Regions from separate parts of the Priestia sp. TRN 1309 genome, predicted to be linked through region 2. Evidence: predicted binding sites of a transcription regulator. Region 2 holds the regulator's gene; the other holds the start of a gene.
The links. Region 2 encodes LexA, which represses DNA repair genes until DNA is damaged. Its sites were predicted from a motif close to CGAACATATGTTCG; they were not measured.

Region 1: recA (recombinase RecA) is a predicted target of LexA. The motif match lies at 2,009-2,022, and genes of this name have one in related genera.

What each region holds. Positions count from the first base shown of each region.
Region 1 covers NZ_JBOZGM010000004.1:325,041-337,583, forward strand. The annotation lists gene ACRPLQ_RS17875 (hypothetical protein) at 1-465, shown strand, start outside; gene recA (recombinase RecA) at 808-1,845, opposite strand; gene ACRPLQ_RS17885 (ASCH domain-containing protein) at 2,358-2,708, shown strand; gene ACRPLQ_RS17890 (DUF2269 family protein) at 2,727-3,161, shown strand; gene ACRPLQ_RS17895 (MFS transporter) at 3,429-4,664, opposite strand; gene ACRPLQ_RS17900 (HesA/MoeB/ThiF family protein) at 4,685-5,791, opposite strand; gene ACRPLQ_RS17905 (DNA-3-methyladenine glycosylase 2 family protein) at 6,124-7,035, opposite strand; gene ACRPLQ_RS17910 (DinB family protein) at 7,195-7,671, shown strand; gene ACRPLQ_RS17915 (isocitrate lyase/PEP mutase family protein) at 7,768-8,613, shown strand; gene ACRPLQ_RS17920 (malate synthase) at 9,046-9,900, shown strand; gene ACRPLQ_RS17925 (hypothetical protein) at 10,398-10,631, shown strand; gene dhaK (dihydroxyacetone kinase subunit DhaK) at 11,049-12,543, opposite strand, start outside.
Region 2 covers NZ_JBOZGM010000001.1:421,097-433,639, forward strand. The annotation lists gene ACRPLQ_RS02135 (GtrA family protein) at 1-380, opposite strand, end outside; gene ACRPLQ_RS02140 (ArnT family glycosyltransferase) at 401-1,906, opposite strand; gene ACRPLQ_RS02145 (hypothetical protein) at 2,189-2,389, shown strand; gene ACRPLQ_RS02150 (hypothetical protein) at 2,457-3,902, opposite strand; gene lexA (transcriptional repressor LexA) at 4,110-4,727, opposite strand; gene yneA (cell division suppressor protein YneA) at 4,874-5,203, shown strand; gene ACRPLQ_RS02165 (YneB family resolvase-like protein) at 5,257-5,925, shown strand; gene ACRPLQ_RS02170 (DUF896 domain-containing protein) at 5,995-6,225, shown strand; gene tkt (transketolase) at 6,393-8,399, shown strand; gene sirA (sporulation inhibitor of replication protein SirA) at 8,549-8,989, shown strand; gene ACRPLQ_RS02185 (YneF family protein) at 9,080-9,292, shown strand; gene ACRPLQ_RS02190 (ABC transporter transmembrane domain-containing protein) at 9,383-11,146, shown strand; gene ACRPLQ_RS02195 (ABC transporter ATP-binding protein) at 11,136-12,543, shown strand, end outside.

The DNA of each region.
Region 1 (12,543 bases), on a different contig from region 2:
GCGAAACAAGCTGTTGTAGCTTCTGCTGTAGGTTTAGCTATGTTAGCGACGCCATTAGCTCTACCGAATTTAGGAGGTTCTGCTGGCTCCGCAGAAGCTGCAGAAGTTGGAGGAGACGTAGCGATTGATCCAGTAGCCATAGGACAAGCGATTGCAGATGCGGCTAAAACTGCCGACAATCGAAGTGGTTTTGTTAAGGGAGCGATGGAAAAAGCTTTCTTTGAATCGGGTCAGCAGTATAATGTGATAGTAATGAATTTAAGTCAAGGTTATAATTCCGACCAGTTACAAGGTGTACAATATTTTGATACCGTAGATTATGATGGTATCACGTTCGGGGTCTGGATATTTGAAGAAGGAACGTTTATTAATGAAGGTGATGGAGGTTATGATAACTGGGCCTTTAGAGGTTGGTTTGAACGCACGGGGGACGATGAGAAAACGGTCAACTTCCATAGACCTTGATCTAATTAAACAGAACCCTATTTAATTAAATAGGGTTCTGTTTGTTTGCTATAAGAATTTTTCTGTTTAAAGAGATTGCAATAAAAAGTCTAGTATAGCGCTTTAGACAACAGTATCTCAATTAGAAATCTTGTTCCTTCCACAGTAGCCCAATTTTTTGTTTTCTCTGAAAAACCTTTTCTAGATAACGTTCCGTTATTTTACGATCACTGTGGCCAAGCTCCTTTTGAATTAAGACAATATCAGCTCCCTGCTGGCTACTATAAATCGCATAAAATGACCAAAATAATGAAGTGAAATGGATGGGCTTGAAGCTGCCGGGAAAGGCATTTTAAGCTTTTATTAGCTTTCGTTTTCACTATCGCTATCGTTATCAATATCATTATTGTTGTCAGTATTACCATATTTAAAATCAATAATGTTTTTTCTAATTTCTTCTCTGATTTCAGGGTTTTCTTTTAAGAAAACCTTAGCGTTTTCTCGTCCCTGCCCTAAACGTTCCCCATTATAAGAAAACCAAGATCCAGACTTTTGAACAATATCTACTTCAGAACCAATATCTAAGATTTCTCCTTCTCTTGAGATACCTTCTCCATACATAATATCTACTTCAGCAATGCGGAAAGGAGGTGCCATCTTATTTTTGACTACTTTAATTCTTGTTTTGTTACCAACTATGTCATTTCCCAGTTTAAGTTGTTCAGCGCGGCGAACCTCAAGGCGAACGGAAGAATAGAATTTTAGCGCTCTTCCGCCTGGCGTTGTTTCAGGATTTCCAAACATAACGCCTACCTTCTCCCGGATTTGGTTGATGAAGATAGCAATGGTTTTAGACTTATTAATTGCTCCAGATAGTTTACGAAGGGCTTGAGACATCAAACGAGCTTGTAGACCTACGTGAGAATCTCCCATTTCTCCCTCAATTTCTTTTTGAGGAACTAATGCTGCTACTGAGTCAACAACAATAATATCTACAGCACCACTTCTAACTAATGCTTCAGCAATTTCAAGTGCCTGCTCACCAGTATCTGGTTGAGATAACAGTAACTCATCAATATCTACACCTAGTTTTCTTGCGTAAACTGGATCAAGTGCGTGTTCAGCATCAATAAAGGCAGCTCGACCTCCATTTTTTTGTACTTCTGCAATCGCATGTAAGGAAACTGTTGTTTTACCTGAGCTTTCGGGTCCGTACACTTCCATGATTCTTCCTTTTGGATAACCATTAATCCCAAGAGCGATATCTAAAGCTAATGAACCTGAGCTAGATGCCTCAACTTTTGTATGTGTGCCTTCCCCCATCTTAATAATTGATCCTGTACCGAATTGTTTTTCAATTTGTTTTAGAGCCATATCTAGTGCTGCTTGTTTATCATTCATAATTTAAAACCTCCGATTGTTAGTACGTTTACAGTAAACGACAATGTATGTGGATAAATAATAAGGATTGGCTCAAATGTTTTTGCTCCGTGCGAGAAAATTTTGTGTTTAACTGTCTTGGTTTATTCTGTTGTTCCTTTATTTATCTCTAAACCCTTAATGTCGAACAAATGTTCCTGTTGTGTAATCATACAATAAACGCATCTAGTTGTAAAGGAGAAAGTTTTGTACAAACCAGCCAAAGAAATATCTTTTCTGTAAAAAGTAGGTTTATACCTTTAATACTTACAGTTATTGAAACTTCAATCTATAAAATAACCCTTATTATACGAACAAAGAATAATTCATTCTCTTATATACATTATGTTATGTACTTGGACTATCGAATAAGAAAAGGGATAAATTATAATAGATTTATTAGAGAAAATTTCCACCTAATAAATTCAAATGAAATTCGTCGTTAAAAATATGATACATTAAATACGAGACAAGATATGAAAGGAGTTTTTTTAATGAGTAACCATGAAGCACAAAATGAATTGCCACCAAAAACATGTACAATCGATCGACTTGTAACAATGCCGGATGATGTAAATAAAGTAATCAAAGGCAGCAAAACAGCAACTCGCCGAAATGGAAGATATGCTGATGTAGGAGAGATAATGGTTTTAGAAGATCAAAAATTTGTAGTGGAACGAGTTTATTCTCAATCACTAGGTGAATTAACCGATGAAAATGCTCGCCAGGAAGGCTATGCTACAGTAGAGGAATATAAACAATCTATTTTGTCTTATCATCCTGGGATGCCTTGGCTTCCGCAAATGAGGGTATGGGTGCATGAGTTCAGATTAGTTAACGATTGATAGGTAAAAGAAATGGATTTGTTGTACCGTATATTAGTATATATTCATGTTTCTAGTGTCATTTTATCGATTGGTCCTTTCTTTATTCTCTTGCCAATTGTTAAAAAATTACATAGTTCAAGAGAACAAGAAATGAATGCCTATTTGATCACATTTCAATCTGTTGTTAGGCTCGCAAAACATACGGGCCATGTTCTTGTTATCACAGGGATACTCCTCGTTATGTGTGGCCCATGGACGTGGACTACGCCGTGGATTATAATGACACTGATTTTCCTTTTTTGCTCCTTGTTCTTTCTGGCCCGTGCTTTTTCACCAACACTTCGAAAGTACAAGGAGGAAGGACAAAATAAAAAAGAACTGGCAACTAAACTAGAGCGATCTATTTGGATTTATATCATTCTATTAATGACTATGCTTTGGTTTATGGTCGGTAAGCCAACTTTTTGGTGACACCCATCCATTTGTCATCACTAAGAGTAAATAGTTAAACTGATTATTTTCATCAAATACTTTACGTTTTACTTAACATAACTCGTATTTTAGGTATGAAAAAAGATTTTTGCTTGTATATCAGATGCACATTTGGATTAAAAATAAAAAACCCCTATTAACCATATGTTAAAGGGGTTCTTACTTATTGTTTAAACTCCAAGTATGAAGTTCTTATAGAAGAATACACTAAATATCAATATGTTTCAAGTCAACCCGAGTAATTATCTACTTGTTGCTACTATTAATAGGTTGATCTATAGATTGTTGGGTCTCAAATAGAGAGGTCTTAATGCCGATTAAAGACGCTACAATCGTTAGGATGCCTGCTGAAATAAAAATTAAAGAGACGCTAATATATTCAGCTGCAACACCTGCTAACATTCCACTAATCGGTAAAGCCAAAAAAGCTAACATACGAGTTGAACTAATTACTCTTCCCAATAAGGCTGATGGCACAATCTCTTGCCTAAGGGTAAACCAATTAATTGCTAATAATGTTACCGAACCGACAATTACAATTCTACAGACTATTAACAAAATAACTGCAGTGTTTGAAAAAGTAAGGATAGTTTGCCCTAAACCTATTATTACACCACAATAGATAATTATATTTCCCCGTGGTAATTTATTTAGTTTATTTGCAGCATAAATTGCTACAAATGACCCTAAGGTTTGTAGGGAAAATATTAAACCAATATACTGTGCCGATAAATGTAAATTATCTTTTAGATGAAACATAAATAAAGCTTCCATAGCACCATAACCCACATTGATTAAGAATATGAGAATAGTCCCTATCAAAATCTTTTTAGTATTTATAACGTATTTAACTCCTTCAGCTATTGAATTCATTATAGAACTATTAACTGGATTCGGGCTTTTATATTTCTTAGTTATTAAGCCAATGAATATTCCAGAAAGAAAATACGTAAAAAAATTAAAATATAATAAGTTATGAGTTCCAACCAAAGCAATTAAAATGCCTGCTATTGAAGGGCCTGCAAAGGTTGTAATTGTCTCTGATAACTTGAATAAAGAGTTACCCTGTATTAAATTTTCACCTTCTAAAATTTCTGGTATGACTGATTCAAAACTTGGATGATAAAATGCACTCACAGCTGATATTAAAAAAGCTACCACATATACAATCCATATATCTAACACGTTTATTAAAGCTGCAAGAGGTATGATAATAATTAAAATGGCTGATAAAATATCACCTATTAATAAAATGTATTTCTTACTTATACGATCAGCTAAGGCTCCGCCTAACAAACTAAACAATACTTGAGGCGTAATTTCTAAAACAAATGTTAATGCCATTAAACTTGGTGATTTAGTCAAATCATATACTAATAAAGGCAGTGCGATTTGAAAAAAAGACGTGCCCAACTTACTTGTTGTGGCACTTAAAAATAAGCATAAAAAATCTCTGTTCTTTAGTACTTCATAAGATTTCAACATTTACCCCCCCATCATAATTATTTACCTGCTGTTACAGGTGCGGAATGGCAAACTGGACAATCCTCTTTCTTATTCCACTCTGAAATAGGGTAAGTTTGATATGTAAGGAAATTTAATTCCATCATTTTCCCTAATGATGTTGGAGTTTGAATACCTGTTACCAACCCTAAAAATTCATTTACAATAGCACCAGCCAACATAGCTACATTAGGACTAATCGCAGCATTATTTCGTTGAAAATTTATCTGATGCATACTGTCAAGTTGCTTATTAACTATAACATCACTTTCAATTATGGTTTGTTTATGACACTCTACACACCCAGTTTTTCCTGGTAACATAGAATAAAATCTGCCCCTTGTGTTTAGGACTCCACCTGAAACTAACGGCTTTCCTAACTTCACTACTGCTTCATTTACCCAGTCCTGTATATGAAGGGTTGGTTTATCGGCTACACAAATTACATAATCACTACCTTCAATATGTGCCATTACATCTTCAGCACATTCTATACGCTTATTAGTAACGTTTAAATTAACATTAGGATTAAAACGCGATATTCTTTCCTTTGCTAATTCCGTTTTTAACTTATTAATATCTTTTTCAGAATATAACAACTGTCTATTAAAATTGCTTAATTCCAAAGTATCAAAATCCAATGCATTAATGTTATGAAAACCTAATGCAGATAGATGATATAGTATTTGACTACCTAAACCTCCGATTCCGAGCAAAGCAACCTTTGTATTTATGATAGTTTCTTGCACATTGTACTTATTGTCCTCTAAAGACGTAAAAAGCGAAAAATAATTAAGGTTTGCTTTGTATCTTTCGAGTTCATAATCTCCTATAGATTGAGGATTTAAAGAATTATCTTCTAAATATTTCTCTGTATCTAATGCCTTTATCCCTTCCAATACCTCATTTTCTTTTATGTTTGGATACTTTTCTTGGACTAAATGTATTATTTCTTCTATAGAATTTTTTCCATTAATAAGAGAAATTAAATACTTAATACTTCCACTGGGATCTTCAATAACTCCTGCTACTCCATCTTCTTCACCAATATGGATTTCATCATTTATAAAAAATACAGGGATTGTCTCTTTGAACTTAGGTTTCATTTTCTACATTTCACTCCATTTCTCTTAATTATTGAAATAGGGAACTATCATATGATAGTTCCCTATATTTACAGACTTGAAGTTTAAACAATAAGTAAGTAGTTCACATAATGATAACGTTTTAGCCTGGAATACCGTTTAATACCGCAGCTTTATTAGTTGTTTTCTTAACTTTTACCTTCATAACTAACACCTCCATTTCTTAAAAGATATATTTATAATATTGCATTAAAAAGGCATTTTCAACAATTAAATCCAATTTTTATAATATTCAAACAAAAACAGGTAAATTATACTTTTTTTCGTTTATTTTAAACCGACAAATATTCCATTTATAATATTTTTTCTTGCATGTAAAACCAGCATAGATGAGTAATCCAGGTTTCCGCAGTTTTCCATTGAGTAGATATTTTTCTAACTTGTGATTCTGTTAATAATTCGTTATACTGATAAATCTCTCCTACTACTTTACGTATAATTAAATCTCCTGCGGGTAGAATGTCTTGACGTCCTATACCTCTCATTAGTATTGACTCTGCCGTCCATTTTCCTATACCTCTATGTTTCATTAAATAGCTACAACCCCCTTCACGATCTAATAAATATAAGCAACTTAAGTCTAGCTCCTCATCTATAATGGCTTTAGTTATTTCATGAATATATTCAGCTTTCCTTTGACTTAGCTTTAAGTCACGAAGTTGGTTTATATTTAACTTCATCACCTTGTGGGGGCATAAATCTGTATAATATTCACAGTTATTAATTATTATTTTAGCTCCTGTTTTTTCTAACAAACTCTTTTTAATCCTATGAGCAACTTTTGCACTAATTTGTTGACCGATGATTGCCCATATGATGGATTCGTAGACACTTCCTAATAAAACAGGTCTAAACCCTTCGTACATTTTTATTAATTTTCCTATCTTAGATTCATTAGCTATAGACTTTTGAGCTTTGTTTATATCTTGTTCCAGACAAAATATTGTGATAATTTTCTCCTTTACTAGTTGAACCTGATTATTCTTAACTTCTTCACCAATAACTTTAACTTCCAAGTACTTACTACCGATTCCTTCGTCCCTAACTAGTACTAGGTACGTTCTTCCCCCTATTATAAAAGCTCTACAATATGTGTTTTCAATAACCTTCTCGATTACAAAAGAGGGCGAGTTTTTTATGTACCTTAAAATTAAATCAAAATTATATATGCTTGGTTTATTAATTCTAATTATTTTTTGTCTCATAACTTCCTCCTAATTTTTAATAAATCTATATTAACAGGCTTTCTTGAAAAATTAATGATTAATCTAAATAACAGATAATATTTATAAAACCATCCATATTTTTCATTGTAAGACTTTGGATATGTTATATTTATAGTAAAATTAAAGGAGTGAGCGAAAATGGATGCGATGAGTTTTATTTTACTAAACTTTGAAGAAGTGAGACGTCGAAGTATAAAAGTATGGATGTCAATACCTCAAGATAGGTTAGACTGGCGCCCTGATCCAGAAGCAATGTCATGTAGGGAAATGATACATCATGTTCTTGAAGGAGAATACCTCTATCATCAAATGTTAGAAAAACCCCTTAACCTTTCTCTAACAGAGGAGCATAATCCTTATAAGGCAGTAACATTTAGTTCTGTTGAAGAAGCATTAAAGTTTGCTCAACCATATAGGGAAAAATTTATAGAGTTTTTAGGACTCCTTAAAGAAAAGCAGCTAACAGAGATAAAAATAGACCGATCGGAGATGGGGTATATTCGAGAGTTAGGGGACATGTTGTTACGAGTTGCTTATCATGAATCAGTACATACAGGACAACTTTTAGATTATTTAAGAACTGCAAAAGTTAAACGTCCTATAATATGGGATTAAGTTTCTGATTAATCTCCCGTTGTTTTATTTTTCTCTGCTCTAAAGAACGCTCATACGAAGTCATAAAGTTGTTTACTTAAAGGGGGAAGAACCGTTGTGAATAATGAAAAGCAGTTACTTAAATTTCAGACGTTTCAGCAACTTCACAAAAGACCCTATACTTTTGTATTGCCTAATGCTTGGGATGTTATCAGTGCTAAAATTTTTGAGAAAAATGGGTTTCCAGCTATTGCAACAACCAGTGCTGGCATAGCAATGTCTTTAGGATATAATGATGGTGAAAAAATCCCTTTTGAACAAATGTTAGGAGCTGTTAAGAGAATTATTAATTCCGTCAATATTCCTGTCAGTGTAGACCTAGAGTCTGGCTATGGAAGGTCTACTAATGAAGTGGTAGATAATACAAGACAAATTATTTTAGCAGGAGGAATTGGTATAAACCTAGAAGATGGGACGGGAGATTTAGATAGTCCTATTTTAGATGTTTCGTTGCAAGTAGAAAAAATATCTGAAATTAGATTACTATCCAAATCGCTAAAATCCCCATTATTTATTAATGCACGCACTGATTTGTACTGGTTAAATACAGGAAATCCGGATCTAAGACTTCAAGAAGCCATCAATAAGGGAAAAGCATATCAAAAGGCTGGAGCAGATTGTATTTTTATTCCTGGACTATATGACATGGAATCCATTAAAAAAGTTCGACAAGAACTATCGTGTCCGATTAATCTTTTGTCTGGGCCAAACTTGCCTTCTATTAATACATTATCGCAAGTTGGTATTGAAAGATTAAGTACTGGATCCGCCCCTTTTAGAGCAACTGCTACATTATTACAAAGAATTACTGAAGATATCCTTTGTGATAATAATTTTCAACGATTAATGAATGATAATATGAGTTATGATGCGATAACAGAACTAATTGGGACTCCTGAATAGAATTTATCAAATTTAATTTAGCTTTCCTTTATAGAACTGATAGGACTACTGAAATATACAGTAGTTCTTTTGCTGTTTGAACTATATTTATTTAAACAGTTACCATAAAACGTTTTATAGATTGTTGATATAACAACTATTTTCTTTCAGGTGATTGAAGATATGATGTATAAAAAGCTCCCCTTTTATACATGTGCTCGTCATGGAAAAGATAGTCGTTATCGTATAAATATGTTATCATTTATCTAAAGTTATAGAGTTATCTCAAAAAGCAACCTCACTCGAATGCCATTAAAGACTGAGGTTGCTTTTTCTTTTTTAAATAAAATTAAAATAATTGTGTTAACTCAAAAGGTAAGTTAGTTGAATAAAATTATTAATTTACTATCTAAGTAGTAACCGCGTTTTTATTCTACAAGGAGGCCTAGAATGATGAATCTAATCGATAAGAAAGTTACACACAAGCATTTTGGAACAGGTACTATAGTTAAATATAATGATTCTAGTATTGAAATAAATTTCGCATCAGAAAACAAAAAATTTGTTTTCCCCGATGTATTTGGAAAGCACCTAAAACTGCATGATAAAAGTGTTGCTCATTCCCTGGAAAAAATTTTAGAAGAAAAGGAAACGGAACGAAAAGAGGAAGAATGGAAGAAGGAAGAAGAAAAAAAATTACAGCAAAAAAATCAGGAACTTCGCTGGGGACATGAAAAACTTATGAAAAACCATAAACTTCATCCCGAATCACAAATGGTTTTTTGGTGCGACACAGAAGAACAGAATAGTTCTTTTTCAGAGTGGACGGTTTTTTCAGGCGTAATAAAAAGTGGTAATTACAAGGGGAAGCCAACCAAACCCACCCGCCTACATCAAAATAGCGCTGTCTTGTTAACAGCAATAGATTCCAGTATGCCTGAAAAAGACAGACGCATCCTAGGTGTCTATATGGTCAATGAAAATTTTATTGGTAAGCTTTGCGAAGATGGATATATTCCTGCTCATTCAACGTACAGACTCCAACTTACAGAACAAGAATCCAATCAGATGCTTTTCTGGAAATATTATATAAACGAAAAGAACTCCCAAAAAATGGTGTGGAATACAGGTAAATACCGTTATTTTGATAATTCATGGATGGCTCAAATTTTGCTTGATATAGTTTCATTGAAAAGTGACTCAAACGAACGAGAGCAGGCACAGCAATTTTTTGAACATTTTTGCAAAATGAATTTGATAACGGATCAAGAGTTACCAAAGCCTAATGGCGCATTAATGCGTATTTAGACGTTAGCCCACAGGTAATTAATTAAGAATGAAAAAAGACTGACGCACTTTTCTGACCCATTGCTAATGACGAACAGTGCCGGGCTCTGTTTGCCAATAAAAGCGTAAATAAAGAATCTACTGCTACGTGTAAAGTAAAACAAGCAGGCTCTTAATAATTAAGAATCTGCTTGTTCTGCTCTACATAAGGACTATCAGTAAGTTATTTTATTTTTTTCTAAAATAAATGGTGCTGGGGGAGCTTTTTATTTTTGCTACAATTCTTAGAAAGAAGTATTTGATATTATTAAACACGCTAGTTACAGCAATTATAGGAGGTATTCATTTTTTAAACTTTTGTAAAATTATCCACTTGAGAGAAAGCAGACAAAGAAAATATAAATCATATTATACATAGCTTTTCCTTTTCTATTATCTTCCTTACCCTACTCCTAGTTACTGACACCTTCCCTTAAAAAACAAAGAACAGCTAATACTTTTAAATAAGGAGTTTTTAAATGAGTAATTATGAAAAAACTAAGAATAACAAAAATATAATTTTAGGTATTATATATGCTCTGATTGTAATATCTGTATATGCATTTAACTTACATCTACAGATAGCTTTGTCTATACTTACTCTTGTCATAATATTTGAACTTGTAACCTCAATAAAAGAAGATGACAAAGCTAAAAATGTTATAAACATTATTACCATATGTTTATTTATACTTGGAATTGTTTTTCTCTAACTAGTACTTACTAATAGCTAACAATATAAAATTGGAGTACTACACTTGTACAATCATTTCGTACTCCCTGTTCACTGACTAAAACAACTAAAAACACCCTATAAAATAAAAGGAAGTAACTAGTCATCAAACTTTATTTATTTCCTCTATAGTATCTTATTGTTAGTTTAACTGTACCCCGGGTTCCACAGATTCTATCTTGGATGGCTATTGTACTTTCTTAGCTACGCTTTCAACAGACTAGAGCTAGATATCCGCGATTTGACTTCTTTGTTGATATATTTTCACCACTTCCAGTTAAAATCAGTTGAAGCTTGTCCTTAGTGAACCATAAAAAATCCCCACTAAATATAGTGTAACCCTCACTCTCAAGGAGTAATTTCTTTACACTATACTTAGAGGAGATAATACCAAATTTTACTGTTTTTCTTGCATTACTTGAGCTACTTCAGTAAAAATTACACCTAATCCATGTGCACCTGCGTCCGGATAACCAAGGCTTCTTTCTCCAACCGTACCAGCACGCCCCATACGTGCAACAATCTGTTCAGTTGATTTTGCTCCTTCAACAGCAGCTTCTGCTGCTTTGACAAGCGCATGTTTCAAGCTTTCACCTTCAGCAGCACTTGACGTTAACGTATCTGCATAAGGTACTAAGGCATCAATTAAAGTTTTATCTCCCACAACAGCTCCACGTCCAAAAGAACGTTCTCCTGTTGCTTGAATTCCTTTTACAGACGCTTGGATCATTTCAGCAAATTCTGTTAAAGTCAGTTCGGTTTTAGATTCAGTGTTCTTTCCAGCCGCACGAAATGCTGATCCCCAAATAGGCCCTGATGCCCCGCCACAGTGCTCCATGATAACAATGGAACATGCCTCTAAGAAGTTGCCAATATCATTTGATTTATTTTCTAGAATTTCGTGCCATTCAGCTTTCAATTGTTTGAATCCTTTAGCAACACTCATACCAAAGTCTCCGTCACCAGCATGGGAATCTAATTCACAAAACGGTATTTCATTTCTAATAATACATTCACTCATTTGGTCTACCATAAAAATAATATTATTCAACGTCAATCGATTTTCCGTTACTACGGAATATTCTTTGTTGGTTTGCACCTCATAAGACACTTTCGGGGCCTCTACGCTACCGATGATTTCATCATAAGTGACAGCTGGTACTTCACCTTTAAGTTTTAGCGCAGGAGTATCGCACTCTTCAGATAGGAGACTCTTTAAGTTTTCATCTAATTTCATAATCGAAATAGAAGCACCGGCCATATCAATGGCTGTCATATAGTTTCCGACAAACGTTCTTGCAATCGTTACTTTTCTACGTGACAGTTCACGAATGACAGAATGATTTAATAAATACAGTTCTTGAAGAGGTGTGTTTCCAAATCCATTAATTAGGACAGCCACTTCTCCTTTTCCATCTTCTATCCCTATTTCTTTTAATAATGCCGTTACCATGCGCTCTGCAAGTTCGTCTGCTGAAATAATTTTTTCACGACGGATACCAGGTTCTCCATGAATGCCAACGCCAAATTCCATCTCATCTTCTGCAATCTCAAAAGTAGGAGTTCCTTTAGCAGGAACTGTACAAGAAGTTAGTCCAATACCAATGCTTTTAACATTCGCAATAGCATTTTCTGCTGCCTCTTTCACTTTTGGTAGATCATATCCGCGTTCTGCTGCAGCACCTGCTATTTTATGGACAAGAACAGTACCAGCCACTCCACGTCTTCCAACTGTATATAAGCTGTCCTGTACAGCAATATCATCATCTACTTTTACATAATCCACTTGAATTCCATCTTCTTCTGCTAGATAAGCCGCATTCTTGAAATTCATCATGTCACCACTGTAGTTCTTAATCACGAGTAGAGTTCCCTTATCGCTAGCTGTTTCT
Region 2 (12,543 bases):
CCTATCGAGTGATTGTTTGTGTGCTTAAACGTCCATATTTTATTAAGAAAAAAATTAAAAAACATTCCTATACAAGTAGACAACAGTTGTCCAATTATCGGATTAGCAGGTGTATAGTGTACAAGAAGGAATAAGCAAGATGTATTAATTGCTAAAGTAATAAGGTTTACGATGAAAAATTGAGCTAACATCCATTTATGTACAGTTGCTTGAAACACCCACGATTTGTTCCAATAGTAGCTGTTTATGACGCCAATGAAATAGGATAGTACGTTAGCCAATATATAATTCATATCAAAATGAATGAGTGCTAAGTAACTGATAATAGTGAGCAGGGTATTCATTATACCTACGAATCCGAATTTCAGGAATTTTATCACGGTTGCATAATCCCTTCCATTTAATTTATCTCTTCAGATTTTGCCTGTGGCTTATTTTTAGTAAATCGTACTAGTAAATAAGATAGAATCACTGAAATACCAAACCCTTCGAGCAGCATAAAGCTTGGAAAAATAAAGAATCGATAGCGAGTTTGAATTTCAATAAGCAAGTGAATAAGAACGTATCCTATGATTAGTAATAAAAACAGTGTATACGGATATTTATCCTGCTTTTTCAGGAATAAACATATAAGTCCAATAATGGAAAGAATAGTAGTTGAAACGTAAATGATTCTTTCATAAATTTGAGCAGCACTAATTAATTTCTCTTTATTAAAAGGTACATCTTCTTGAGGAGTTAATGAAATACTCCAAAATGTAGATGCATCCGTTCCTCCCCACATATTCAGGAATTTAATGTGAAAGAGATCTAAAAGCTGCTCTTTATCTGCTACACGCTCTTTAATTACTTCTTTTTCTGCTTCAGCTCGTTTTTCTCCAATTGGCATACCCATAAAACGACTAGCATCCTCTGAAGAATAAGAACCGCTTGTTTCATAATTAAAGCCAATAACGAATTTCCATAAAGGATCTCTGTTACTTAAAGGATATTTAGAAATACCGCTCGCTACAAAAGAGTAGTTGATCAGCGCATTTGCAATAAAAAAAGTAGCCAGTACGCCTACGAGGTTTTTTCCTATTTTCTTTCGACGAGTTTTTAACTCAGCAGCATCCTTCGCTTTAATGTAAGGTTGAAGAATTTGCAAGATGAAATAAATGAAAACAGCAACGATAATAATGGGTCCCAGAGGGCGCATTAAATTTCCTAACGACAATAGAAGACCAATATAAAGCCAGCTAAACTTGTTATGAGCAAATCTTTTTATAATAAGGTAAAAAGCTGCATAAAATAAAAAAGTAGCTAAATGCTGATTGGTTAACACTGAGCTGTAGAGAATGTTCGGAATGTAGAACGCATATAGGAAAGCTGCCATTCTCCCAGCAAGTTCGTTAAATACTTTAGCGCCAATTAGATAAATAAAAATAACGGTTCCAGTAGAATAAAAAATATTTAACAATTTTAATGTGAAAATGCTATCTCCAAAACAGCGAATAACAATAGATTCATAGAATGAAAAGCCTAGCTGATATACCCATGTAGTGAAATAAACGCTTTGGTTAAATTCATAATTTCCTTTTGCGATATTACGTGCGGCATCTAACATGACAAGAAAGTCAGATTTTACAGGTGTTTGAACAGAAAGCATCCATGCTAATCGAACACCTAAGGTCAAAACAATCAGTGAAATAAAAAAAACAGTTTTGTTCATGTATCTACTTGCAATAGCTATTAGAAAAATGACAAGGAAAGTGATACATATTCCTTCAATAATAAATGAATTACTTAAAGCCAAGCCTGTTAAGTCCAATGAATTTGTCATCGCACTATAACTGCCCCATAGAGACCATGTAAGAATCATGACACATAAAAGAATCAGGCTTTTGGATAAAAATGAGTTAAGCATATTACCTCCTGCAAATTATTTCAAAGATAAGGTACAAAATTCCTACCCTATGATACCATATTTTATTATTTTGTATATATTTTTCTTATAGAGTATAATGTTAGATTGTTCTGAAATTACAACAGCGGCACAACGTGTAATAAAAGGTTCAGTGGAGTAGGCAGTGATTTAGTAATAGATAAAAGAGGTTGGGAAAAAAGGATTTTAGTCGAAGGGAAAAACGAACCATCGATCACCATGTTTGATTAGTGGTTCGTTTTTTATGGTGCACGTAGGTTTCATTTGTTTAGTTCTTTCCAGCAGTTGATTGGAGGGCAAGACGAAGACTCCTGCGGGAAAAGCGGAAGGGGTGAGACCCCGCAGGAGCGCAAGCGACGAGGAGGCTCACCGGCCGCCCGCGGAAAGCGAAGTCTTGCACGGAAATCAACAGAGGTGTCACAAGCAATCCCTGCTAGCTTATTTATTTCATTTGTTTCCCTTTAGACTCGCTTGATTTAGTTATGTCTCAATCTCTTCTTTTTTATAATGTATTTTCTGATGCGAACAGCTTTTATGTTTTAAATCGATCTTTTAATAAATTCCATAGGGAACTCACTCCGAGACTAATGCTAATCAGAATTCCTGATAAAGCTACTATTAAAGCGATATATTCAAAGATAGAAAACTGCTTCATACTATCCCAATTGATGTTTCCCTTTAGCTTGCTAATAACTAAATTCATTCCGTAAATACCGGAAAGAACGGTATAAATCGTTAAAATTAATAATAAGTAATTGTGACGCTTGGCCGCGATTTTCTCTTGATTTTGATACAAAGTACCAAGGGTTTCTTTGACTTCTTGATAAAGAGAATTGATGTGGAAGATTTTTTTAAAGAGCTCAGAAAACTCTTGACCTTCCGTGCGAGAGCTAATTTCTAAAAATAAATATTTACCTGAAAATACAGTAATAGAGCGAATTAGTCGCTCGATGCCCTCTGAATTTTTATGAAACGTGAGCTGAGAATACTCATAGGATAGTTTTAGCAACACGATTTTATAGAAAAAATGCAAAAATAAATTATAGTAATGCTGGCCAAATAGATGATTCATCAAAAGCTGATCCGTTTTAGAGTCTGTCGATTTAGAAATACACGAAAACACATGGTCTGTTATAACGTAATAGGTTTCAGGAGCCCATCTGGAATACACGTGTTTGGTATTATACGTTTTAATATACTCATGGTTGTGTGCAGAGATAAACGGTTTCCCGTCAGGCGTATAGCTATTTAGCTGCCCAGTACGAAATAAAGTTGTGGAGTTAATCTCTTGCTCTTGATTTACCGTTACATAACTTAATACAAACATCCGTTCATCGATAAAATAAGGAAGACTCCCGACGTGCTGTTCACGCGTCGCTTCTTTTTTGATGTGTTCGTTCAAAAATGGCGCGAGCTGTGAAAAAATATAATCCTGTACTTTGCTATAGCGATGATGTTCATAGGTAATGGTGGATCCATGCTCTTCAGCAAGCTTCGGTTCTAATACACGAAAATGATTCATGAATTCTAAAATGTCATCATAGGTGTAATGATTATGACTCATCTCAGTGCGAATGGTCATGACGCCAATTTCAAAAGGACATAAAAAAACATCCACAGACAGCACGTTGCTAGACACGGTGGTGGAGGAAGTTTGTAGCGTAACGGTATGGTCTATTTTTTTTGAAAATCGAAGCAAGCCTTCTTTTTCGCAGGAATCAGGAAATAGAATACATTCAATGTAAGGAAGAAAATATTGATCCAAGCTATCATGAGATACGTAATACTGTTCTCCGTAGTATTCTTTTTCTACATGTTTGTTTTGAATGGAAAAAAACTCAAACATATTTGCTTCTAGTGCATGAACAAGCTGCTCTTTATTTTTTCGATCAAAGGAAAAAGGAAAAAGAAACATGTTCATTGCTTTGGTAGGCATAATAGTTTGAAATGGTTCTGTTTTCCTTGGTGTATTGGTCATAAACTACATCCTTCTTATAGTCGGTTGTATTTTTTTGAGAGTCGAAAAAATGCAGACAGAAAGTAAAAGGTAAAACAGGCTTTATAAAAACCGCTCTACCTGCCTGTAATGATTCGACGTATCATTTATAATATGCCAATTTTTTTAGAAAACAAACGTAAAAAAACCAACTAACATCATGATTAGTTGGTTTTACATACAGTGTGATTAGTGAATCGTGCGATATACACCAGTGACTTTTCCTAAAATCGTTACGTGGCGAAGAATAATAGGCGCCATCGTTGAATTTTCAGGCTGTAAACGAACGAAATTTTCTTCTTTAAAGAAACGTTTTACCGTTGCTTCGTTGTCCTCGGTCATAGCGACCACAATATCTCCGTTATTAGCAGTTTGCTGCTGACGTACGATTACCATATCGCCATCTAGAATACCTGCTTCAATCATACTTTCTCCCATAATTTCAAGCATAAATACATGATCATCTGGAGAAACGAATTTATCTGGAAGAGGGAAATATTCTTCCACATTTTCAACGGCTGTTATAGGAAGACCCGCTGTTACTTTACCGATAACAGGAACATTAATGACATTGCTTTTAGGGATGTTTACTTCGTCTAGTTGAAGAACTTCGATTGCTCTTGGTTTTGTTGGATCTCTGCGAATTAACCCTTTGCTTTCTAAACGAGCTAAATGCCCGTGTACAGTGGAGCTAGAGGCTAATCCCACCGCTTCCCCAATCTCACGAACAGAAGGTGGATAACCTTTTAATTTTACTTCGTGCTTAATAAAATCTAGTATGTCTTGTTGACGTTTTGATAGCTTCATATTTTTCACCTCGATTTTAGCTATTCTTTAGGTGAATTATACCACGTGATGTGTCAATATACAAACATAAGTTCGAAGAATTCCATTGACAGAAACAAATGTTCTCAATAAAATAAGAACATATATTCTGATAGGGGGATCATAATATGCACCAATTCTTACATTCTATGAAACATTACGCTATTTTTTTTGCAGTTATCGCTGCACTTACATATGTATTGACGCTGGTTTTAGGAGCGGATAAAGTAGATTTAGACAAATATTCAACGGTTACTATTACAAAAGGAGATACGCTTTGGGACTTGTCCAACAAGTATCATAATCACCATCATTTGACCACCAATGAATTTGTCAAATGGGTTGAAGACGTCAATGATCTAAACTCAGACACTGCCCAGTCTTTATCTCCTGGAGATAAATTATATATTCCTGTTTTAAAAAAAGAGTTACATAATCAAGTGGCAATTGAACAGTAGTGTGTAACGGCCGTTCCTGAATATTGTTATAAGCCGAAAAGGTCGTGATAAAAGTGGACGCCATTATTTATTGCCGTGTAAGTACGGATAAAAAAACCCAAGAAACATCTTTACAGCGCCAGCAAGAAGAATTAAAAAAGCTTGCTCATCTTCACCATCTAAACGTAAAAAAAGTCGTAATGGAAAAAGCAAGCGGATATGACGTAGACAGAGAGGGTATATTGGATGTTCTTCATACAATGAAAGAAGAAAAAATATCTGTGCTGCTCATTCAAGACGAAACGCGATTAGGCAGAGGAAATGCCCGAATTGCGCTTCTTCATGCTTTTCATAAAGAAAATGCTACGATCTATACGATTAGTCATCAAGGTCAGCTTCAGCTTTCAGAATCTGATTCGATGGTGTTAGATATTATTAGCTTAGTGGAAGAGCATCAGCGGAAATTACATAACGCTAAAATTAAAAGAGGAATGAAAAGAGCCGTAAAAAACGGTTATCGTCCGCAGCAAAATTTAAAAAATCAAGGAGTTAACTCAGGAAGAGAAAAAAAAGAAGCGCCGATTGAAGAAATTGTCCGCCTTCGTCATAACGGCTTAACCTTTGCTGAAATTTCAGTTACGCTAAAAGGTTTTGGTTATAATATTTCAAAAGCAACGGTACATCGTCGCTATCAAGAGTATCAAGAGAGTGCTCAATCTCTTGATAAAACGAAAGAGATTTAGTAAGATGACTACATGTTGCCGGAACGGTTCGGTAATTTTAATTATTGATTATAAGGAGATAGGTTTTATATGCTATCAAAAGATAAACTTGCTCGTATTAATGCTCTTTCAAAAAAGGCAAAGGCTGAAGGTCTGACAGAATCTGAAGCGAAAGAACAGCAAGAGCTACGTCAGGAATATTTAAAAGTTTTCCGACAATCTATGACAAACCACCTTCATACGATTAAAGTTGTGGACGAGGAAGGTAAAGATGTTACGCCTAAGAAGTTAAAAGAGAGCAAAAAGAAGCGTCTTCACTAAGACGTTCTAGTAAAACTAGAGGGAGAGTTCCCTCTAGTTTTTTGTATATTTTTAATAAGGCACACAAAAACTGTAAAAGTGGAAATTTTTTTGGTTCAAGTATTGTACAAATAAGCAAATCATTAGTATGATAACATATGTACATAGTTTTGAAAGGAATGAAGAGTATGACACAACGTATTGAAGATCTTTCGATTGCAACAATTCGTACTTTATCAATCGATGCGATTGAGAAAGCAAATTCAGGTCACCCAGGTATGCCAATGGGAGCTGCTCCAATGGCATATACATTGTGGACAAAATTTATGAACATCAATCCAAAGAATCCAAACTGGTTCAACCGTGACCGCTTTGTATTATCAGCAGGACACGGATCAGCACTATTATACAGCTTGCTTCATTTAGCTGGATATGACTTATCAATTGAAGACCTTAAAAACTTCCGTCAATGGGGAAGCAAAACACCAGGTCATCCAGAGTTCGGTCATACAGCAGGTGTTGATGCAACAACTGGTCCACTAGGACAAGGTATTGCAATGGCTGTTGGTAAAGCAATGGCAGAACGTCATTTAGCTGAAACATACAACAAAGAAGGTTTAGAAATTGTAGACCACTTTACGTATGGTATTTGTGGTGACGGAGACTTAATGGAAGGTGTATCTGCTGAAGCAGCTTCATTAGCGGCACACTTAAAATTAGGACGCTTAGTTGTTTTATACGATTCAAATGATATTTCTTTAGACGGAGATTTAGATCGCTCGTTCTCTGAGAACGTAGAAGATCGTTTCAAGGCTTACGGATGGCAAGTAATTCGCGTTGAAGACGGCAATGACTTGACAGCGATTGCAAACGCAATTGAAGAAGCAAAAGGCGATTTAACACGCCCAACGCTAATTGAAGTAAAAACAACAATCGGATTTGGTTCTCCAAACCACGCGGGTACTTCTGGCGTGCACGGTTCTCCATTAGGTTCCGATGAAACAAAATTAACAAAAGAAGCTTATGCATGGACATTTGAAGAAGATTTCTATGTGCCAGAAGAAGTGTATGCTCACTTCAAAGCTACAATTGCTGAAGATGGCCAAAAGAAAGAAAACGAATGGAACGATGTATTTGCACAGTATAAAGAAAAATATCCTGAACTAGGTCGTCAATTTGAACTAGCAGTAGAAGGAAAGTTACCGGAAGGCTGGGAAGAAACGCTTCCAGCATACGAAACGGGTTCAAGCTTAGCTAGCCGTGCTTCTTCTGGAGAAGTATTAAACGCAGTAGCACAAGCTGTACCTCAATTCTTCGGCGGTTCAGCTGACTTAGCTGGGTCAAATAAAACAATGATTAAAGGTTCAGAAGACTTCACTGCAGCTGATTACAGCGGACGTAATATTTGGTTCGGTGTACGTGAATTTGCAATGGGAGCTGCATTAAACGGTATGGCTCTACACGGCGGTGTAAAAGTATTCGGAGGAACATTCTTTGTATTCTCTGATTATCTTCGCCCAGCAATTCGCTTAGCAGCTTTAATGAAGCTTCCTGTAACATATGTATTCACACATGACAGTATCGCAGTTGGAGAAGACGGCCCAACACATGAGCCAATTGAACAATTGCCATCACTTCGTGCAATGCCAGGTCTTTCAGTGGTTCGTCCTGCAGATGCAAATGAAACAGCTGCTGCATGGCGCTTAGCATTAGAATCAACTGACCGCCCAACGGCGCTTGTATTGACTCGTCAAAACTTGCCAACGCTTGAAGGTACAAAAGAAAATGCATACGAAGGCGTGTCTAAAGGCGCGTACGTTGTATCTAAAGCTGGTAAAGACCAAGCGGATGCATTAATACTTGCAACAGGCTCTGAAGTAAGCCTAGCAGTAGAAGCACAAAAAGCATTAGCTGCAGAAGGCATTGATGTATCTGTAGTAAGTATGCCTGCATGGGACCGTTTCGAAGAGCAATCTGCTGAGTACAAAGAAAGTGTTATCCCTAAATCAGTGAAAAAACGTTTAGGTATTGAAATGGCTTCTACACTTGGCTGGGAACGCTATGTTGGAGACGAGGGACAAGTTCTTGGTATTAATCACTTCGGTGCATCTGCTCCTGGTGAAACAATCATGAAAGAATTTGGTTTTACAGTTGAAAATGTAGTAGCAAAAGTGAAAAGCTTGCTTAATGCATAATTCTTTTTCACAAGAAAGAGCAGACTCCTATGGTCTGCTCTTTTTTTTCGACAAAAAAACAAAGAAATTTTTTCATCGATAGACAAGCATTGCGTACACCATTCGGTATAATGGTACAAAAAAGAACGAGCCGAAAGGGAGGATGAATCGTGAGAACGTATGAAGTATATTTAATGGAGGAAGAAGTTGCATCATCCTATTTTCGAAGAGAAAAGCTCATTTATCAGCTGCTGATTGAATATAAAATGAAACGTCACTTGCAGGAAACGCATTTACAAAAACAAGTTCATTACATTACTCGCCAACTGCCCAATTCATTTATTCAACGAGAATTACTTCAGGCGTTTTCTCATTATCCTCATTTTTTTACTCATCAAGAGACGTTTGTGCTGGAATATCCTCATAAAAAAAGTCGAGCATCTATAAAATTAACGAATCGCTGTATAACAATTGAAGGAGATGGCAATGTTGATGCTGAGACAGCTTTTTTTGAAGTATTACGCAAGCTAGATCCTTGTTTTTTAGCAGTGAATTATGGAACGGATGAATACGGCTGGCTGAGGCCTGTGAAAACAAGAAAATTTGTGTAATTATTTAAGGAAATTGGAACGGAAATATTGTATAATAGCGTATGGTCTAGTACACTGTAAGTTAGACAACACGAAGGAGGAAGTAATACCATGGGAATGTATATTCTAGTTGGTGTTCTAGCATTAATTGTTGGGATAGCGCTAGGATTTTTCATTGCTCGTAAGTATATGATGAGCTATCTGAAGAAAAATCCACCAATTAATGAACAAATGTTAAAAATGATGATGATGCAAATGGGCATGAAACCATCGCAGAAAAAAATTAACCAAATGATGAAAGCAATGAACGGCCAAATTAAATAATGGTTAATTGGACAGACACTCTCTATTCAGAAGGGTGTCTTTTGTTTTATGATAGAGATAAGAAAATGGTTGTGGGGCTAGGGGGATACGATGAAAATTTTTCGAGAGTTATGGTGGTTTTTCAAACAGGAAAAAAATTCTTACATAACGGGGATAGCGCTGCTCATTATTGTGGCAGCATTAGAACTTCTCCCGCCTAAAATTATTGGTTTAACGGTAGATGGCATTAAAGAAGGGACGCTGAATGGAAAGCGCTTAATGCAGATGGTTGGCATTTTGCTAGGAGCTGCTGTTGTGGCCTATTTCACAAGGTACATATGGCGTATTATGATATTTGGTTCATCTGTTAAACTAGCCAAGCAGCTGAGAAATACCCTCTACACTCATTTTACCAGGATGAATCAGGCCTTTTATCAGCGGCGGCGAATTGGGGATTTGATGGCCCATGCAACAAACGATATTCAAGCTATTCAACAAACTGCAGGTTCGGGCGTTTTGACGCTCGTGGATTCCATTGTCACAGGAGGGCTTGTTCTATGCACAATGGCCCTAACAATCAGCTGGAAATTAACGCTTATTTGCCTTATTCCTATGCCGCTTATGGCCGTTTTAACAAGTTACTATGGTACATTGCTTCATGCGCGGTTTCATCACGCACAAGCAGCATTTTCTACTTTAAATGATAAGGTTCAAGAAAGCATTAGCGGAATTAAAGTCATTAAGACGTTTGGGGAAGAAGCAGCTGATGTCGAAGAATTTCGTATGAAGTCTGCAGATGTTGTTCAAAAGAACATGAAAGTAGCACGAGTAGATGCATTGTTTGATCCGACCATTTCGATTATTGTAGCACTTTCTTTTTTACTTGCTCTTATTTTTGGCAGCAAGATGGTGATTAGTGAAGAGTTAACACTGGGACAGCTTGTTACCTTTACAACTTATTTGGGCCTTCTTATTTGGCCGATGCTCGCGTTTGGCTGGCTATTTAACATTGTGGAACGAGGAAGAGCATCATATGACAGGGTATTTTCTTTATTAAAAGAAGAAAATTCGATTGAAGAAGCAGCGCATCCTAGTGTTGAACTGCCAACAGGAAATATTGAAGCTGTTATTCATAGGTTTTCGTATGGTAAAGAAGACGAATACACGTTAAACGAAATTTACTTTACACTTTCTCGCGGTCAAACGTTAGGGATTGTCGGAAAGACGGGTGCTGGGAAAACCACGCTTTTAAAGCTGTTGCTTCGTGAATTTGATGTAAGCGACGGAGCTGTTTTATGGGGAGGAAAAGACATTAAAGATTATGCTTTTGATTCACTGTACAAAAGCATTGGATATGTTCCTCAAGATCACTTTTTGTTTTCAACAACAGTCGCTGCTAATATCGCGTTCGGAAAAGAAGACGCAAACAATCAAGAAATTCAAGAAGCGGCTAAAGTTGCAAATGTACATAAAGACATCCTCGATTTTACAGATGGCTATCAAACAATAGTAGGTGAAAAAGGCGTTTCGTTATCTGGTGGACAAAAACAGCGTATCTCGATTGCAAGAGCTCTTCTATTAGATCCTGAGCTTTTAATTTTAGATGACTCGCTATCAGCGGTAGATGGAAAAACGGAAGCGGGTATTTTACAAGCGTTGAGGCAAAAACGTCAAAATCGAACAACGATTATTACAGCGCATCGGCTGAGCTCGGTTACTCATGCAGACCTGATTCTTGTCCTTGATAAAGGGAAAATTATTCAGCGAGGAAATCATGAGGAACTGCTTAGCGTGAGCGGCTGGTATCAGGATATGTACGATAGACAGCAGCTTGAACGTGCGGTAGAAGAAGGAGAGACGAAAAATGAAAATTGAGCATTCTTCGGTACATAAACGTCTGTTTCACTATACAATTCCGCATAAAAAATCATTTTTTTTAGCGTTCACTCTATTATTAATTGCTACGGCTGCTGATTTATTAGGGCCCATTTTGATTAAAATTTTCATTGACGATTATTTAACTCCTAAGTATTTGCCTCTTCAGCCTCTGGTGTGGCTTGCAAGCAGTTATTTGCTTTTACAGCTTTTAAAAATTGTCGTTCAATACTTTCAGCTTCTGCAGTTTCAGAAAATTGCGCTTCAAATTATTCAGCAGATTCGAATTGACGTTTTTTCTCATGTTCATCGTCTGGCGCTTCGCTTTTTTGACAACACGCCAACGGGAAGCCTTGTTTCTCGAATTACAAATGACACGGAAGCTATGAAAGAAATGTTTGTAGAAGTCATCGCGGTTTTTATTCAAAATGGGGTATTTTTGATTGGTATTTTTATAGCGATGTTTATGCTAGATGTGAAGCTGGCTTTTTACTGTTTAGTTCTTCTCCCGTTTATTTGGGGACTTATGAAGCTTTATCAGCATTACAGCGCTATTTACTACGGACAGCTCCGAGAAAAGCTAAGTCAGTTAAATGCCAAGCTTCATGAGTCTTTGCAAGGCATGTCCATTATTCAAGTATTTCGTCAAGAAAAGCGGCTTCGCTCGGAATTTGAAGAAATTAATGATGAGCACTACAAAGCGGGCATGCGCAATATTAAGTTAGATGGTTTGCTATTGAGGCCTGCTGTCGAAATTCTTTATATTTTAGCCGTTATTCTTGTGCTCAGTTATTTTGGCATTTCCGTAGCTGACAGTCCTGTTAAAATTGGTGTTCTTTACGCGTTTATCAACTATTTGGATCGTTTTTTTGAGCCCGTTAATGAAATGATGCAGCGTCTTTCTATGTATCAGCAAGCGATGGTATCAGCCTCCCGGGTATTTGATTTGATGGATGAGGAAGAAAAAAATCCAGTGATGACAGGAGAACAAAAGCAGGGGGTACAAAAAGGAACGGTAGAATTCAAAAACGTCACGTTTTCCTATGACGGTGTTCGAGATGTGCTTTCTGATATATCATTTACGGTAAACGAAGGAGAAACAGTGGCTTTAGTAGGCCATACTGGAAGCGGGAAAAGCTCCATCATTAATTTATTAATGCGTTTTTATGAGCAGCAAAAAGGAGACATTTTGATCGATAATAAACCACTGTCGTCCTTTTCAAATAAACAGCTTCGAGATCAGGTAGGGCTGGTGCTGCAAGATGCCTTTTTATTTGCCGATACCGTAAAGCGAAATATTACGCTGCATGAAGACCATTTTTCTGATGAGCAAGTAAAAGCAGCGGCGAAATTTGTGCAAGCTCACGCATTTATCGAAGCTCTTCCTAATAAGTATA